Regions from separate parts of the Longivirga aurantiaca genome, predicted to be linked through region 2. Evidence: riboswitches for the same ligand, from Rfam matches in the RefSeq annotation. Region 2 holds a riboswitch; each other region holds the start of a gene.
What was found. A riboswitch is a leader RNA that binds a small molecule or an ion and turns the genes downstream of it on or off. The one in region 2 is predicted to bind cyclic di-AMP.

Region 1 (3,811 bases), on a different contig from region 2:
TGCGACAACGACTCTGCCGGAGACACGAACTGGCCCCCCGCGTTGTTCAGCAGGATGTCGATGCGTCCGAGGTCGGCGAGGACGGCGTCGAGCACGACGTCGACCTGCTCGGGCTCGCGGACGTCGCAGACCGCGGTGCTCATCGGCTCGGGGTGCCCGGCCGCCGTCGAGAGCGCCACCGTCTCGTCGAGCTTGTCGGCCGTGCGCCCCACCACGCAGACGCGCGCGCCCATCCGGGCGAGGAGCAGGGCGCTCGCTCGTCCGATGCCGCTGCCACCGCCGGTGACGAGGGCCGTCCGGCCGGAGAGGGAGCCGTCGGCGAGGACGGCGAGGGACTCGGGGCTCTGGGGAACGGTCACGTCGAGAAGGCTAGAGGTCCGGGCGCGAACGTGCGGCCGAGCACGCCTGACGCCACGAGGAGCCCCGCGCGGATCCCGCCGTCCAGTGCCACCGCGCCGACCAGCGCCTGCACCTCGTCGGCCATCGCCCGTCGGTCGGTCCGGTCGTCGTGGCGGCGCTCGAGCCGCAGGTCGTGGGCCAGGCGGGACACGGTCGCGTTCGACGTCGCACCCCTGCGCTCCTCGCTCAGCACCGCCTCGCTGGCCTCGGGCTCCTCGACGTACTGGGCGGTCGACATCGCGGCCTCGATGACCGAGTCGCCCACGACCGCGAGGCGACGGCGGGTGGGCCCGGGCTCCGCAGCGGCGCCGAACCACACCGGCTCGACCGGCTCGTGCCCGAGCTGCCGCGACGCCGCCTCGTACCGCTCGGCCCGCGCCGCCACCGGCAGGTCGACGCGGCGAGGGAGCCCGTCGAGCGCTGGTCGCACGACGAGGTCGTACGCCGCTGTGGCCGCATCCTCGATACCGCGGTCGGCCCAGATCGCGCCGATCGCAGCCTCGATGCGGTCGGCGAGCCGGTGCCGCGACGCCTGGAACGTGCGGACGCGAGGCAGCCCCCGGCGCGCAGCGACGCGCCCGAGGGCATGGTCGGAGACCATCGCCTGCTGCTCGCCGTTGATCAGCGCCAGCGAGGGCTCGTCCCACGGCTCGAGCCGCACGAGCTCGCTCACCACCACCGCGTCGAGGATCGAGTCGCCGACGTACTCGAGGCGCTGGAACAGGTGGCCGCGCGGGTCGATGAGCGACCGCACGAGGTCCTCCCGGCCGAGCCGGAACCCGAGGGCGTGGTCGAGCTGGGCCACGTCGTCAGCAGCAAGCCCGTGCAGCGCGTCCCGCCAGGTCGTCACAGGCGACCATGCTGGCGCATGAACGCGTCAATGCGCCGCACCCCCTGCCCGGACAGGACGAAGGCGGCCCGCACGGGGGATGGCAGGCCGCCTTCGTCGATCAGGGGGAGGGTCAGGCGCGGACGCGCGCGACCTTCCAGGACGAGGTCCAGATGCGCTCCAGCATCACACGCTTCCCGGGGTACGGCGAGTGCCAGATGTAGCCGTTCCCCGCGTAGATCGCCACGTGGTAGATCCGGCCGCTCGTGCTGTAGAAGAACACGAGGTCGCCCTTGACTGCCGTGCTCCGCGGGATCGGCGTCGCTGCGGCGTACTGGTCGCGCGAGACGCGCGGCAGCGAGATACCGAGGCGCGAGTACACGTAGCGCGTGTAGCCGGAGCAGTCGAAGCCGACGGCGGGGCTCGTGCCGCCAGCGACGTACGGGACGCCGGCGAAGCGGGCGGCGGTCTGGGCCACGGCCTTGCCGCGCACGACCGGGTCGGCCTTGGCCGCCGCGCTCAGGGTGACGTACCCGGTCCGCGAGACCGGCAGGGAGAACGACGCGGGGGCAGTGGTGCTCACCGCGGTGGTCGAGGTCGAGAGGCTGCTGGTCGTCAAGGTCGAGGTGACCACCGAGGTGCCGGTGATCGTCGAGGTCGACGTACCGGTGTCGTCGGCCACGGCCGCCGAGGCGGACGCGGTGAACGCGGGCAGCAACGTGATCGCCAGGGCAGCCGAGACGGCCGCGCCCAGGCGTGCGCGAGCAGACGCCATGAGTCCTCCACGACGCCTGCGAGGTGAGCTGTCGGGTTCGGGTCGTGGATTGACCCGGCCGGTCCGGGGACCGGCTTCACCCCGAGGGCTCGCCGTGCGGCGAGGCCCGGAAATCCTGGGTCCCCCGCTCCTGCCAGCGAGGTCATGACCGTGGGTGGCTGGCAGGACTCGGCGTCCACCCTCGGCGCCCGTCGGGTGACGGGCCGTGACGAACCTAGGCCACAGCCACCCCCGATGTCACGGGTTCATCACGGAAAGGCCACCGATCGGGTGTCAACGACTGGTCCCGATGCAGCACGAAACGGGACATACCGGGATGCGTGGGACGGCTCAGAGCTCGTAGGCCAGGCGGTCCTTGCCGGCCTCCTTGGCCCGGCTCAGGGCCGAGTCCGCGCGCCCGAGCAGCGAGTCGACGTCGTCCACGATCCGCAGGCCGGTGAGGCCGAACGACGCCGTCCGGTAGAGCGGCTCGTCGCCCGGGGTGAGCGCCGTCGTGGCGACCACCACGCGCAGCCGCTCCACGAGCACGAGCGCGCCCTCGAGGTCGGTGTCGGGCAGCAGGAGGCAGAACTCGTCCCCGCCGAAGCGGGCGACGACGTCCTCAGCACGCATGGCGCCGCGCAGGACAGCGCCGATCGAGGCCAGGACGATCTCGCCGGTGAGGTGGCCGTGCAGCGTGTTGACGCTCTTCATGCCGTCGAGGTCGACCATCACCGCGACGAGCGGCCGGGCCTGGCGGCGGGCGCGGGCGATCTCGGCCGCGGCGCACCGCCGGAACGACTCGTACGTGAGCAGGCCGGTCTTGTAGTCGGTGCCCGCGAGCAGCAGCTGCTCCTGCGCCCGGAGCATCTGGACGACCAGCCAGGCGAGCGGGACCAGCAGCACCGCGGTGACGGGCGAGACGGCGAGCAGCGCGACGACCAGCAGGCCGAGCGCCACTCCGGGCGAGTCGCGTCGGACGAGCTCCGCACCGAGGCCCGGGATCTCGTCGCCGAGTCCGTCGCCCTCGTCGAGGTGGCGCCGGTGCACCACGGCCTCGGTCGCGAGGTACGCCGCCCCCGCCGCGAGGAGCCCGGCGACGCGGACGGTGTCGACGAGGAGGCCGGCCTCGTCCAGCATGAACGTCGCGAGCTCGTACGCCAGCATCGCGACCGACATGGCGGTGACGCGGATGGCGGTGTTCAGGGTGAGCCGACGCCGGTCCGGCCGCCAGGCCGAGGCCAGCGCGACCACCGGGAACCACAGCGGAGGAAGCAGCAGCACGGCCCCGATCAGCGCGGCGCCGGTGGCGTCGAAGACGACCGTGCGCTCCCCGCGCGAGCGGCCGAGACGCGCCCGCACGCGGTTGCCCGCGACCGCCAGCAGGACGAGCACCGGCACCAGCCACCGGTGGTCGTTCTGCGTCCACGCCTCGCGCGACGGGTCGTTCAGCACCACGACGGCCACCCAGGCGAGGGCCGTGATCGCCGCGAGCTCCAGCGCCGCCCGGCGTGATCGGGCCCGACCGGCACTCCACTGCGGGGCGGGCGCCACCGCATCCGTCAGGTCGACCGTGGCTGCTCGTGCCCTCTCGTGCTCGTGGAACATCCCCGCTCCCTTCCCACGGCCCGGACCTGCCCGGGCACGGGCGAAGCAGACCAGGGCGGACGCCGGCCCCGCGTCCGGCTGGCGTCCGAAAACCGGTAGGCGGAACGGCCCATCCGGAGCAGCGCCCGGTGACGCATCGTGACCGGATCGGGCCCGAACCGGACCGGTCATCCCCCGAACGGCCCAGCCCGGGGTGTGGCAGCGGGCGTCGGCGGCCGGGG
Region 2 (3,811 bases):
TCACGATGCTGCGCTTGCCGCGCACGACGGTCAGCGGGCCGAGCTCCCACGGCGGCGCGGAGTCCGACACCGAGCGCTCGGACGCCACGAGCCACCGGCCGCCTGACCAGCGCAGCGCGAGCCGCTGGTCGACCTCGCTGCCGGACGACTCGCCCTCGACCCGCCAGGTGAGCCGCGCGCGGACGTCGAGCAGGCCCGACCTCTCGCTGGATGCCGTGACCTCGTACGCCCAGCTCGCCAGCGGCAGGCGCACGATCCGCACGGTCGTGGGGATCGCCGCGCCGGAAACCTGGGTGGCGCGGGCGGCCGCGAGGTCGGCGGTGACGAACGCCGTCGCGCGCGCCTCCAGCACCGCACGGACGGCGGCGGCGCGCGCCTTGGGATCGGTGCGCGCATCGGCCGTGGGGCTGGCCGTGGGCGAGGGCGCCACGACCGACGCGGAGAGCCCGCCACCCGGCTCGACGGTCGAGCAGGCGGCGAGCAGGAGCCCCGCGGCCACTGCGCAGACGACGACGCCGCGCCCTCGACGGAGGGCGCGGCGGTCGGGTGCTGCGGTGGGGCGGAGCGAGGCGGATCCGGTCAGACGACGCGGCCGGCGCCGCTGTAGCGCTCGCCGTACCACGGGCTCCAGACGCCGATGAGCTCGACGCCGTCACGCGGGTTGGAGGCGCTGACCATCATGCCGCCGCCGACATACATGCCGACGTGGTGGGCGCCGCCGCCGAAGTAGAAGACGAGGTCGCCGGGACGCAGCTCGCCGCGGCTGACGCGGGCGGTCGCGCTCCACTGCGCCTTGGAGTAGTGCGGCAGGTAGGCACCGGCCTGGGCCCAGGCGGCCAGGGTCAGGCCCGAGCAGTCGAACGCGTTGGGCCCGGACGCCGCCGCGACGTAGCGCTTGCCGACCTGCGCGAGGGCGTAGGCCACGGCGATGCGCGCACGGCCCGAGGCGTAGTTGGGGGCGTCGCTGCCGCCGTCGTTGCTGCTGCTCGACGTGCCGCTGGTGGACGTCGACTCCTGGCGGGGGGTGTCGCGGCTGGCGCGGATCTGGGCGGTCGCCCGGGCCGCGGCGCGGGCGGACGCCTGACGGCGGGCCTCCTGCAGGCGGGCGAGGCGGGCGCGCTCCTCGGCCTTGAGCCCGGCGAGGATGCGCTGGGCCTTGTCGAGGCGCTCGGTGACCGTGGCCTTGGCGGCCTTGGCCTCGGCGGCCGCGGCGTCGGCCTTCTCCTGCTTCTGGACCAGCTGGGCCTCGAGCTGGGCGAGGGCGAGCCGGGCGGCCTGGGTGCGGCGCAGCGAGGTGCCCTGCGAGCGGGCGACCTGGTCGAGCGCGGCGCTCTGCTCGAGGAACTGCTCGGGGTCGTCGGCGAGGAGGGCCTGCAGGCTCGGCTCCATGCCGCCGGACGCGTAGGCGGCGCGCGCGATCGCGTCGACGCCGGCGGCGGTCTTCTCGTAGGTCTTCTTCGCCACCGCGATGCGGGTCGTCAGTTTCGCGATCTGGGCGTCGATCTGGTTCTGGCGGGTGCGGGCCTCGTTCCAGGCCTCGGCGGCGTTGGCGGCGTCGGCCTCGAGGGCGTCGATCTCGGCCTGGACCTGCTCGATGGTCTTGGTCGGCTGGGCGGACGCCGGGGCCGACGCCAGGGCGACACCGCTCACGAGGAGCGCGAAGGCCGCCACGGGGGCGGCGATGCGGGCGGCACGGGTGCCGCGCACGCGTACGAGCGCAGTGGTGCTGGTCGCCACGAAGGCGGCCTCCCTCTCCCACGACCGTCTACCGGGTGAGCTGACGGGCTCGGGCTGGAAGATCGCCCTACGACGGCTCGCGCCCGGTCGCTGCCGGTCGTCTGCCGCCGATTCGCCCCGGGGGAAGTGGGTCCCCGGCTCCGATCCACGGACCCTGGTGGGGCCGCTTCTCGAACTCGACGGGGTGCTCGCTGCCGTCGGATGACGGCGGCTCACGAACACCTGCGGGCGACACTAACACCCCGGGACGCCACCTCCCAGTCGCCCGGCCGACACCCGGACGTGACCCGACCGAGATCGATCCGTGATCGGCTTCACACCGCGCGGTGCACCCCCCGGTCGTCGGCCTCCGGCGCCGGGTCGGGACCCCGCGGAACCAGCCGGAGCGGGGGCACCAGGCCGGAGTCGGCGAGCACGGCGAGGGCGGCCATCTCCTCCCCCGGCAGGCCGTCGCCCGCGAGCCAGTCGGGCGGGCCGAGCAGGAACGTGACGACGCAGTCGCCGCACGCGGGGCCGCGCACAGCACAGGAGTCGCAGTCGACGATCACGGTCTTCACCTCAGGACGGGTACGGGCCGGAGAGGGGAACTCCGACCACCTGCGGACGACGGTAGGAACCAGGTCCGACAGTCGCCCTCGGCCACCGTTAGCCGAGCAGGCCCGGATCCAGGCCGATCGCGCGCAGCACCTCGTCCGTGTGCTCGCCGAGGGCGGGCGCGGCCAGGGCCCGGCCGTCGGCCGGCAGCCAGGCCACCGGTCGCGCGGCGGTCGTGGTGCGGCCGTCGGCGAGGACGACGTCCTCGAACGCGCCGCGGGCCTGCAGGTCCGGGTCCGCGAGCGCCTCGGCAGACGTGCGTACCGGCGTCACGCAGGTCTGGTCGTGCTCCAGCAGCGCCAGCCACTCCTCGCGCGGGCGCGTCGCGAACAGCAGGGTGAGCCGGCCGCGCAGGGCGTCCTGGCCGGTGATGTCGTACTGCGCGTCGGCCAGCGTCGGGTCGCCCGCGAGCTCAGCCACCCGCGCGAAGAACTTGGGCTCGAGCGCGCCGAGGGCGAGCTCGGTGCCGTCGGCGCAGCGGTAGACGCCGTAGCAGGCGAGCGCGCCGGTGAGGACGTCCGGCACCGGCGGCGCCTCGCCGGTGGCCATGACCGTGCCCTGGCCGATGGCGGTGAGCGACATCGCGGAGTCGAGCATCGTGACGTCGGCGCGGAACGCCGGGGCCTCGGTCGACGGCGAGTCCTGCGCCTCGGCGACGCGCAGGCCGGCGACGACGGCGAGCGCGGCCTGCAGCCCCGAGGCCATGTCCGCGATGGGGAACGGCGGCATCGCGGTGGCGCCGTCGATGCCGCGGGAGAGGCCGAGGATCCCGGCGTACCCCTCGACGTTGAGGTCGTGGCCGGGGAGCGCCGCGCGCCCGCCGTCGCCGTACGCCGTCATCGACACGTGGACGAGCGCGGGGTTGGCCGCAGCGAGCTCGGCCGGGCCGAGTCCGAGGCGGTCGAGCACCCCGGGGCGGAACGAGTCGATGACGACGTGCGAGACGGACACGAGGCGCAGCAGCGCGTCGCGGGCCACGTCGGTCTTGAGGTCGAGGGCCACCGAGCGCTTCCCGCGGCAGAGCGCGAGGAAGAGCCCCGACTCCCCCGTCTCGCTGTACGGCGGTGAGACGCGCAGGCCGTCGCCGCCGCGCGGATCCTCGATCTTGACGACGTCGGCGCCCATGCCGAGCAGCAGCGAGGTGGCGTAGGCGCCGGGGAGCAGCCTGGTGAGGTCGACGACGCGGACGCCGTCGAGGGGACGCTCCGAGGTGGTCACGGGCGCGGCGGCGTCAGGAGCCGGTCGGGTCGTCGCTCGGGCCTCCGGCCTCGGGCCGGGGCACCAGCTCGACGGCGTCGACCGCGCCGCACCAGCGGCAGGACACCGACTCGACGACCTCGCCGAGCACCTCGGTCTCCTCGACCTTCGGCACGCCGCCGAGGTCGAGGTGCCAGAACTCGCGCACCCGGCTCGAGCGGACGACGTCGAAGCGGGTCAGGTTCCCGCACTGGCTGCAGCGCCAGCGGGTGTCGTCGTCGGG
Region 3 (3,811 bases), on a different contig from region 2:
CGGCGGTGTCCGGGAGGCGTACGCCGTACCCGGTGTTCTCCACGACCGCGACCAGGTCGTCGAACGTGACCCCGGCCGGGGCACGCACGGTGGCCGTCTCGGTCGCGTAGTTCACGCTCGCGACCACGCCCGGCACCTTGTTGAGCTTCTTCTCGATGCGGTTGGCGCACGACGCGCAGGTCATGCCCGTGAGGTGCAGGTCCAGGAGCGCGTCGTCCACACCGAGCCCCGCAGCGCCGGAGCGCGCGGTGGGGGTGCTGGCCGAGGGGGTGCTCATGACGTCTCCTGGTGTGGGTCGGGCGTGGGGGCGGATCAGCTGGTGACGAGGGTGTAGCCGGCCTCGTCGATCGCGGCGGCGACGGCCTCGGTGCTGGGGTCGGCCTCGGCGGTCACGGTGACCTGGCCGCTCTCGAGCTCGACGGCGACGGCGGTGACGCCGGGGATCAGCGAGACCTCCTCGGTCACCGCGGTCACGCAGTGCTGGCAGGTCATGCCCTGGACGGTCCAGACGGTGGTGCTCACGTCGTGCTCCTTCGGGTGCGTTGCGGGGTTATGTGCAGCTGCGGGGTGGTGCCGCCGGGTCAGGACCGGACGAGCCGGGCGATGGCCGCGGACGCCTCGGCGATCTTGGCGTCGGCCTCGGCCCCGCCCTTGACCGCGGCGTCGCGGACGCAGTGGTCGAGGTGGTCCTCGAGCAGCAGGAGCGCGACGTTCTCGAGCGCGCGGGTGGCCGCGGACACCTGGGTCAGCACGTCGATGCAGTAGGTGTCCTGGTCGACCATGCGCGCGATGCCGCGCACCTGGCCCTCCACGCGGCGCAGCCGCGTGAGGATCGCGTCCTTGTCGCCCGCGTAGCCGTGCTGGTGCGTCACGTGTCCCGTGTCGTGCGGGTGCTCGTCGGTCATCGCCGTACCTCCTGGTCTGCTTCAACCAGGGTACCCCCCCAGGGTATTTCCACCAGGCCAGTCCGACGTGGTCTCCCTCACGTCCGGACAGGGCGAAGGCCCGATCCCCCTGCGGGGATCGGGCCTTCGGAGAGAGAGGTGCTGGGGTTCCGCGCCTCAGACGAGGCGGACGGCGCCGCTGTAGCGCTGGCCGTACCAGCCGCTGAAGACGTAGTCGACCTTGACGTCCGTGCGCGGGTTGGTCGCGCTGATCATCTTGCCGTTGCCGACGTACAGGCCCACGTGGTGCGCGCCGTACTTGAAGAAGAAGACGAGGTCGCCGGGCTTGAGGTACCTCTTCTGGACGCGGATGCCGGCGTAGAACTGCGCCTTCGAGTAGTGCGGCAGCGTCTTGCCGTACGCGTACTTCGCGATGTAGCGCGTGAGGCCGGAGCAGTCGAACTTCGTCGGACCGGACCAGCCCGCGACATACGCAGCACCGAGCTTGGTCTTCGCGAGCTCGACCGCGCGCCAGCGCTTGATCGCCTTCACGCGCGCGGCGATCTGCGCCGCGGTCAGGGTGGTGGCCGTGGTCGTCGTCGCCGTGGCGGTCGCGGTACGGGTGGCGGTGGTCGTCGCCGTCGGGGTCAGCGTGGTCGTGGTGACCGCGGTGGTGGTCGGTTCGATCGGCGTAGACGTGGCCGCCGAGGCGGATCCGGCGCCGGCGAGGCCGATGGTCAGGGCGGCGGAGACGAGCAGCGTGGCCGGCAGGGCACGGCGACGCGCAGCGGTGAGCACGGGGAGCACAGGTGTCCGATCCTCTCGACGCCGACCGGGTTAGCTGACGGGCTCGGGCTAAGAGGTGCCCTACGCGGGGGCCGTGAGGCCGTCCGTGATTCGCCCCGGAGTGCTTGGGTCCCCGGCTCGCCGGCGGTGAGAGCCGCCGGCGATTGAGCGCGTCACCCGTGCCCGGCGAACCCGGACAGGTGCAGGTGACTGACAGAAAGTAAGCAACGCCCCCCGAGAGGGTCCAAACCCGGTGTCCGGTCACGGGACGGTAACGGAAAGGAGGAAACGGACAACAGCCCAGGTCGCAACGGCTCTCGAGCGGTCGTTACGGCTACGTCGTGTGACGAGGGTCTCAGCGCTCGGTGACCATCGGGCGGTCAGCGGGCAGCGAGGACGGCCTCGACGAGCTGGGCGAGGCCGTCGTCCTCCGGGCCCGGCAGCAGCGCCGCGGCCGCGGCGCGCGCGGCGGGGTGGCCGGTCTCCACCGCGAGGCCGACTCCCGCCTCGACGAGCATGGGGACGTCGTTGGGCATGTCCCCCACCGCGGCCACCGATGACAGCGGCACCCCGAGCCGGGCGGCCTGGTGCGCGAGCGCGGCGCCCTTGCTGACGCCCAGGGCGCTCATCTCGATGAGCACGTCGTCCGATGCCGAGTGCGTCGCGGTGACGAGGTGGCTGACGTGCCCGAGCGTGACGTCGAGCAGGGCGTCGACGTCGTGCCGCGCCGGATGGTCGCCGCCGTCGATGCGCGCGAGCAGCTTGATGACCGGGTGCCGTGCGGCGAGCGTGAGGATGTCGCCGTGCTCGACGCCGGCGACCCGGTAGCGCGCGCGGTACGACGGCTCGTGCGCGAAGTCGTCGGCGTCCGCAGGGCTGTCCCACTCGAGCGCGAACGCGACGCCCTCGATCTCCGAGCGCAGCGCTGCGACCGTCTCGGCGACGACGTCGTACGCGATGGGGTGCGTCTCGAGCACCGCATGGGTGTCGAGGTCTATGACGAGCGCACCGTTCGCGCAGACGCCGATCCCGGCGTGCCCGGTGGCCTCGACCACCGGGGGCAGCCAGCGCGGCGGCCGACCGGTCACGAACACCACCGGCAGACCGGCCGCCCGGGCCGCGGCGAACGCGTCGATCGTCCGGGACGACACCGTGTTGTCGGGCCGCAGCAGCGTGCCGTCGAGGTCGGTGGCGACCATCTGCACCCCGCCGGGAACTGCCGCCACCAGCTCGCGCCACCCTCGGTCCGTCACGGCCCCACCCTGCCGTGCCCCCGAGCCGGCAGGCGAACCGCCCCGGTCAGCCGCGGGTGGCGGGGGTGAACGTCGGGCGCAGGGCGCCATCGGCGCGCAGCCCGAGGATCTCCTCGACCACGTGACCTACCGCGACCAGCGTCGCCTCGGTGTGCGGCCGTCCGATGAGCGTGAGGCCCACCGGCAGGCCGTCGACGAACCCCATGGGCAGGCACAGCACCGGCCAGCCCGCGATGGACGGTGCCGGGCTCGCGAGGCCGCCGCCGGCGAAGTGGTCGCCGTTGGTGAGGTCGCTCTTCCAGGCCGGGCAGTACGCCGGGGCGATGAGCAGGTCGATGTCGTCGTCGGCGTCGAACGCGGCCTGCAGGTTCTTCGTCACCGCCCAGTCGAGGCAGATCTGCCGCGCCTCGTCGTACCTCTGGCCGGCCCGGCCGCCCGATGCGAGCGCCATCTCGAGCAGGCTCTGGTCGAAGAACGCGAGCTCGGTGTCGGCGTTCTCGCGGTTGAACTCCACGATGTCGGCCATGGTCGGCGCACCTGCGCCGAACCTGTCGAGCAGGTAGGCGTTCATGTCGTCGAGCATCTCGCCGACGAGCACCACGAGCTCGTTGTCCTCGTACTCGCCGGTGTGCGTGACCTCCGACGTCACGAGCGTGATGCCGCCGTCGAAGAGCGCCTGCGTGACTCCGAGGAACACGTCGTCGGTCGCGATGTGGCCCGAGAGCCAGGAGTTCGCGACGCCGAGGGTGATGTCGTCGGCGGCCAGGCTGCCGATCGCGGTCGCGTACGCCGCCGAGCCGGTCAGCACGTCGAGCAGCAGAGCGACGTCGCGCACCGAGCGCGCCATCGGGCCGGGCATGTCCTGGCTCGCGCTGATCGGCACGATGC
Region 4 (3,811 bases), 1.2 Mb from region 2:
GATCTGGTCGGGCGTCATGCGCGGGAGCCTATCGGCGCAGGTCCGCGCGGCTTCACGACGTATCCGGCCCGCGCCCGGTCGCCCGCAGCGGCCGTGTCGAGCGCACCGTCGGCCGCTGGTAGTGTCGGTGCCTGCCCTGGCCCCCGTAGCTCAGGGGATAGAGCGGTGCCCTCCGGAGGCATGCGCGCAGGTTCGAATCCTGCCGGGGGCACGTGATCTCCAGGCCCGAAGGGCCTCCCTCTGCGAGTGACCCCCTCCGCTGATTCGGGAGGAACCCCCGCGCGCCGGCCCGAGACGGCTCCTGCCGGGGGCACGTGATCTCCAGGCCCGAAGGGCCTCCCTCTGCGAGTGACCCCCTCCGCTGATTCGGGAGGAACCCCCGCGCGCCGGCCTGAGACGGCTCCTGCCGGGGGCGCGGTACGTCGTCACGATGCCTGCACGCGCCGCGCAGCGGCGGACCTAGGCTCTGGGCGTGGAGGAGGACGTGGCCGAGGAGCACCGGCACATCCTCACGTTCCATCCGCGGCGGGGGCGGATGACCGACGCGCAGCGCGACGCCGTCACCACGCTGCTCCCCCGCCACGGCCTCCCCCCGGGGCCGCTCGACACCGGCACTCTGTTCGGCGGCCTGCCCGTGGCGCTGGAGATCGGGTTCGGGCTCGGGCACGCGACGGTCGAGATGGCGCTCGAGGACCCCGGCACCGGGATCGTCGCCGTCGACGTCCACACCCCGGGCGTCGCACGCCTGCTCGCCGAGATCGAGCGCCGGGGCCTCACCACCGTGCGGGTCGAGCTCGGCGATGCGGTCGACCTGCTCACGGACAGGGTGGCCGAGGGCTCGCTCGCCGCGATCCGCGTCTTCTTCCCCGACCCGTGGCCCAAGGCCCGGCACCACAAGCGCCGCATCGTCCGGCCCGACCTGGTGCACCTCATGGCCACGCGCCTTGCGCCGGGCGGAGTCCTGCACTGCGCGACCGACTGGGAGCCGTACGCCGAGGCGATGCGCGAGGTGCTCGACGCCGAGCCGCTGCTCCTCGATCCCTACGACGGCTGGGCACCGCGGCTCGAGCGGCCGCTCACGAAGTTCGAGCGGCAGGGCGTCGAGAAGGGCCACGTCGTCCGCGACCTGGTCCGCACCCGCGTCTGAACGACGACGGCGCCGCCGGTCCCGGAGGACCGGCGGCGCCGGAGGGTCGAGCGGAGGCTCAGCCGCCCCAGGGCGACCACCACGCGGCGATCCAGCCGCGGTAGGCGACGTAGTCCTGCTCGCCGCAGGTGGCCTGGTCGGGCGTGGGCGCGAACGTGAGGCCGCCGAACGAGCGCCAGAACGGGGCGCCCATCTGCCACGCGCCGCGGTAGGCGCCGGTGGGCGACACCGCGGTGCAGCTGCCACCGGACTCGCGCGCCACGATCATGCGGGCGTGGGCGGAGCTGCGCCACACCGCGAACGGCACGGCCTGGCGCGCGGCACGCGAGCCGCGGGCGGCCGCGGTCATGGTCGGGTCGCCGTTGGACGCCGAGGGAGCCGGCGCCGACCGGGTGGTGCCCCGGGTGGCCGCCTGCTCCGCGGCCTTGCGCGCAGCGGCCTTGCGGGCGGCCTCGGCAGCGGCGGCGGCCCTCTTGGCCGCGGCGGCCTTGCGCACGGCCTTGGCCGCCTGCTGCTCGCCGAACTCCTGGAGCTGGCGTCGCGTGATCGGGCCGACGATGCCGGTGCCCTTCGTCGCGCCGAGCGCCTCCTGGAAGCGGATGACGGCGTCGCGCGTGGCGGGGCCGAAGAAGCCCGTCTGCGGCAGGCCGAGGATGCGCTGGACCCAGCGCACCTTCGCGCCGTTGTGCCCGCCGCGCAGGACCTCGGTCGAGACGACGCGCGCCGGTGCCGCGGACGTGGTGCCGGTGGCCGGCAGCGTGTCGGGGAACGCCGTGTCGTCGACGAAGGCGGACGCGCCGCCACCGACGAGGTGGGTGGGTGCGAGCGGGGCGGCACCAGCCGGGGCAGGGGTCAGGAGCGACAGCCCGAGGGCGGCCGAGAGCACGCCGAACGTGACTCGTGCCCTGGTGCGCTCCATGCCCGTGCGGGCATGGGTCGGCATGACGGTGGTCATGTCGTGTTCCTCCGCCGCCTGCGAGGTGAGCTGTCGGGTTCGGCCCGAGGAAGGCCGGCCACTCTCGTGGCTTCACCCCGAGCCGGCCCGACGTGCAGGCCGGCGAAGTGGGTCCCCCGCTCCCGTCCAAGTGCGGATGACCACGGCCGTGGACGGGACTCGGCGGTCCGGTCGTGGTGCCCTGCTTCCCCGCAGGACGTCACGACGCTATCCGGACGCCCGCGTGCCTGTCGACCGGCTGCCCACAGCGCGGGACGTGCGCCAGGCCACGTCCCGTGCGTGGGCCGTGCCCGTGTTCCGCCCCGCCACGCGGCGGATCGTGTGATGTGACTCTCGCCGTCGGAGGCGGTCGGCGAGGCCCTCGGACCCTGCCGACGCGGCCGCGCGAACCCGGTCCCGCGGCGCCGCGCCACAACCCTCGACCTCGGGTTGAGCCTCGATGTCGGGTGGAGGTTGCGGGCGCGGTCCGTGCATGGCCCGCCCAGGGCCTCCGGGACGTGACATGAGGCGACCGGCGGCGGGACCCGAGCCGCCCTACCCTGGGGCCGCCACCGACCGGTGGCCGGACAGGACGGGACGGCATGCCGGATCTGAGCATCGAGGTGACGGGCTTCGGCACGATCCCCGCCTACTACTCCCCCGCGCAGGGGGTCGACGGCCCCGCGCCCGGGGTCGTCGTCATCCACGAGGCGTTCGGTCTCACCGACGCGATGCGCGAGGCTGCCGACCACCTCGCCGCACGCGGCTACAACGCGGTCGCACCCGACCTGATGTCGTACGCCGGCAGCGCCCGCTGCCTCGTGGCCATCGCCCGCTCGATGAACTCGGGCGAGGGGCGCGTGTACGACGAGATCCACGCCGCCCGGCAGTGGATCGCCGAGCGCGAGGACTCGACCGGCCGCGTCGGCATCGCCGGCTTCTGCCTCGGCGGCGCCTTCGCCATGCTCATGGCCACCCAGGGCTTCGAGGCCAGCGCCGCGATGTACGGGCAGCTGCCCCAGCGGCTCGAGTCGGTCTTCGACGGCGCGTGCCCCGTGGTGGCGTCGTACGGCGGGAAGGACCGCAGCCTGCGCGGCGCGGCGGCCAAGCTCGAGCGGGCGCTGTCCGCCGCCGGGGTCGAGCACGACGTGAAGGAGTACCCGGACGCCGGGCACTCCTTCATGACGCACTCGGAGAAGGACGCGCCGGCGTGGCTGCGTCCGGTGTCGCGCCGCGTCCTGCACGTCGGCTACGTCGACACCGCGGCAGAGGACAGCTGGGCGCGCATCGACGCCCTGTTCAGCACGGCGCTGCGCGGCTGACCCCTACGGCTGCAGGAGGTCCAGACCGGCGGCCTGCCCGAGGCGGTGGACGCCGAGGGTCCAGGTGAGCGTCTCGCCGCCCTCGACCCCGAGCACCGGCCACTGCGTCGGCGCGTGCTCCGCGGTCACCCCCAGGGCGGGGACGGCGGCAGCCCGTACGGCGTCGGCGTCGCCCCACGACCACACGGGATCGCTGGATCCGGCGTACTTCTCGCCCATCGGCGCGAGCACCTCGTCGTCGCGACGGGCACGGACGTCGAGCAGGTGCACCCGGCTGTCGCCGTGATGCACCGCGAGCGTCACCAGGTGCCGGGGGCCCGCCGCCGGATCCACGTGGTCGAGCAGCAGGTGCAGGACCGTCTCGGTGCCGTCCGCGGTCGCGAGCACACCCGTCTCCACGACCCGAAC

Region 1: it holds a riboswitch for cyclic di-AMP, as region 2 does, so the genes downstream of both, ACFQGU_RS01980 (C40 family peptidase) here and ACFQGU_RS13025 (C40 family peptidase) in region 2, are expected to answer to the same signal.
Region 3: it holds a riboswitch for cyclic di-AMP, as region 2 does, so the genes downstream of both, ACFQGU_RS15805 (C40 family peptidase) here and ACFQGU_RS13025 (C40 family peptidase) in region 2, are expected to answer to the same signal.
Region 4: it holds a riboswitch for cyclic di-AMP, as region 2 does, so the genes downstream of both, ACFQGU_RS07260 (transglycosylase family protein) here and ACFQGU_RS13025 (C40 family peptidase) in region 2, are expected to answer to the same signal.

Annotation. Positions count from the first base shown of each region.
Region 1 is NZ_JBHSTI010000002.1:365,385-369,195, reverse strand. It holds gene ACFQGU_RS01990 (SDR family oxidoreductase) at 1-359, opposite strand, end outside; gene ACFQGU_RS01985 (ribonuclease III domain-containing protein) at 356-1,249, opposite strand; gene ACFQGU_RS01980 (C40 family peptidase) at 1,362-2,003, opposite strand; cyclic di-AMP (ydaO/yuaA leader) riboswitch at 2,002-2,187, opposite strand; gene ACFQGU_RS01975 (sensor domain-containing diguanylate cyclase) at 2,334-3,590, opposite strand.
Region 2 is NZ_JBHSTI010000008.1:1,905,217-1,909,027, forward strand. It holds gene ACFQGU_RS13020 (hypothetical protein) at 1-499, opposite strand, end outside; gene ACFQGU_RS13025 (C40 family peptidase) at 580-1,737, opposite strand; cyclic di-AMP (ydaO/yuaA leader) riboswitch at 1,748-1,913, opposite strand; gene ACFQGU_RS13030 (hypothetical protein) at 2,052-2,294, opposite strand; gene ACFQGU_RS13035 (CaiB/BaiF CoA transferase family protein) at 2,383-3,549, opposite strand; gene ACFQGU_RS13040 (hypothetical protein) at 3,563-3,811, opposite strand, start outside.
Region 3 is NZ_JBHSTI010000018.1:385-4,195, forward strand. It holds partial or broken gene ACFQGU_RS15790 (cation transporter) at 1-277, opposite strand, end outside; gene ACFQGU_RS15795 (heavy-metal-associated domain-containing protein) at 313-522, opposite strand; gene ACFQGU_RS15800 (metal-sensitive transcriptional regulator) at 582-905, opposite strand; gene ACFQGU_RS15805 (C40 family peptidase) at 1,062-1,691, opposite strand; cyclic di-AMP (ydaO/yuaA leader) riboswitch at 1,699-1,851, opposite strand; gene ACFQGU_RS15810 (HAD-IIB family hydrolase) at 2,051-2,923, opposite strand; gene ACFQGU_RS15815 (amidase family protein) at 2,970-3,811, opposite strand, start outside.
Region 4 is NZ_JBHSTI010000008.1:698,069-701,879, reverse strand. It holds gene argS (arginine--tRNA ligase) at 1-18, opposite strand, end outside; tRNA gene ACFQGU_RS07270 (tRNA-Arg) at 140-211, shown strand; gene trmB (tRNA (guanosine(46)-N7)-methyltransferase TrmB) at 473-1,147, shown strand; gene ACFQGU_RS07260 (transglycosylase family protein) at 1,206-2,102, opposite strand; cyclic di-AMP (ydaO/yuaA leader) riboswitch at 2,103-2,277, opposite strand; gene ACFQGU_RS07255 (dienelactone hydrolase family protein) at 2,684-3,403, shown strand; gene ACFQGU_RS07250 (hypothetical protein) at 3,407-3,811, opposite strand, start outside.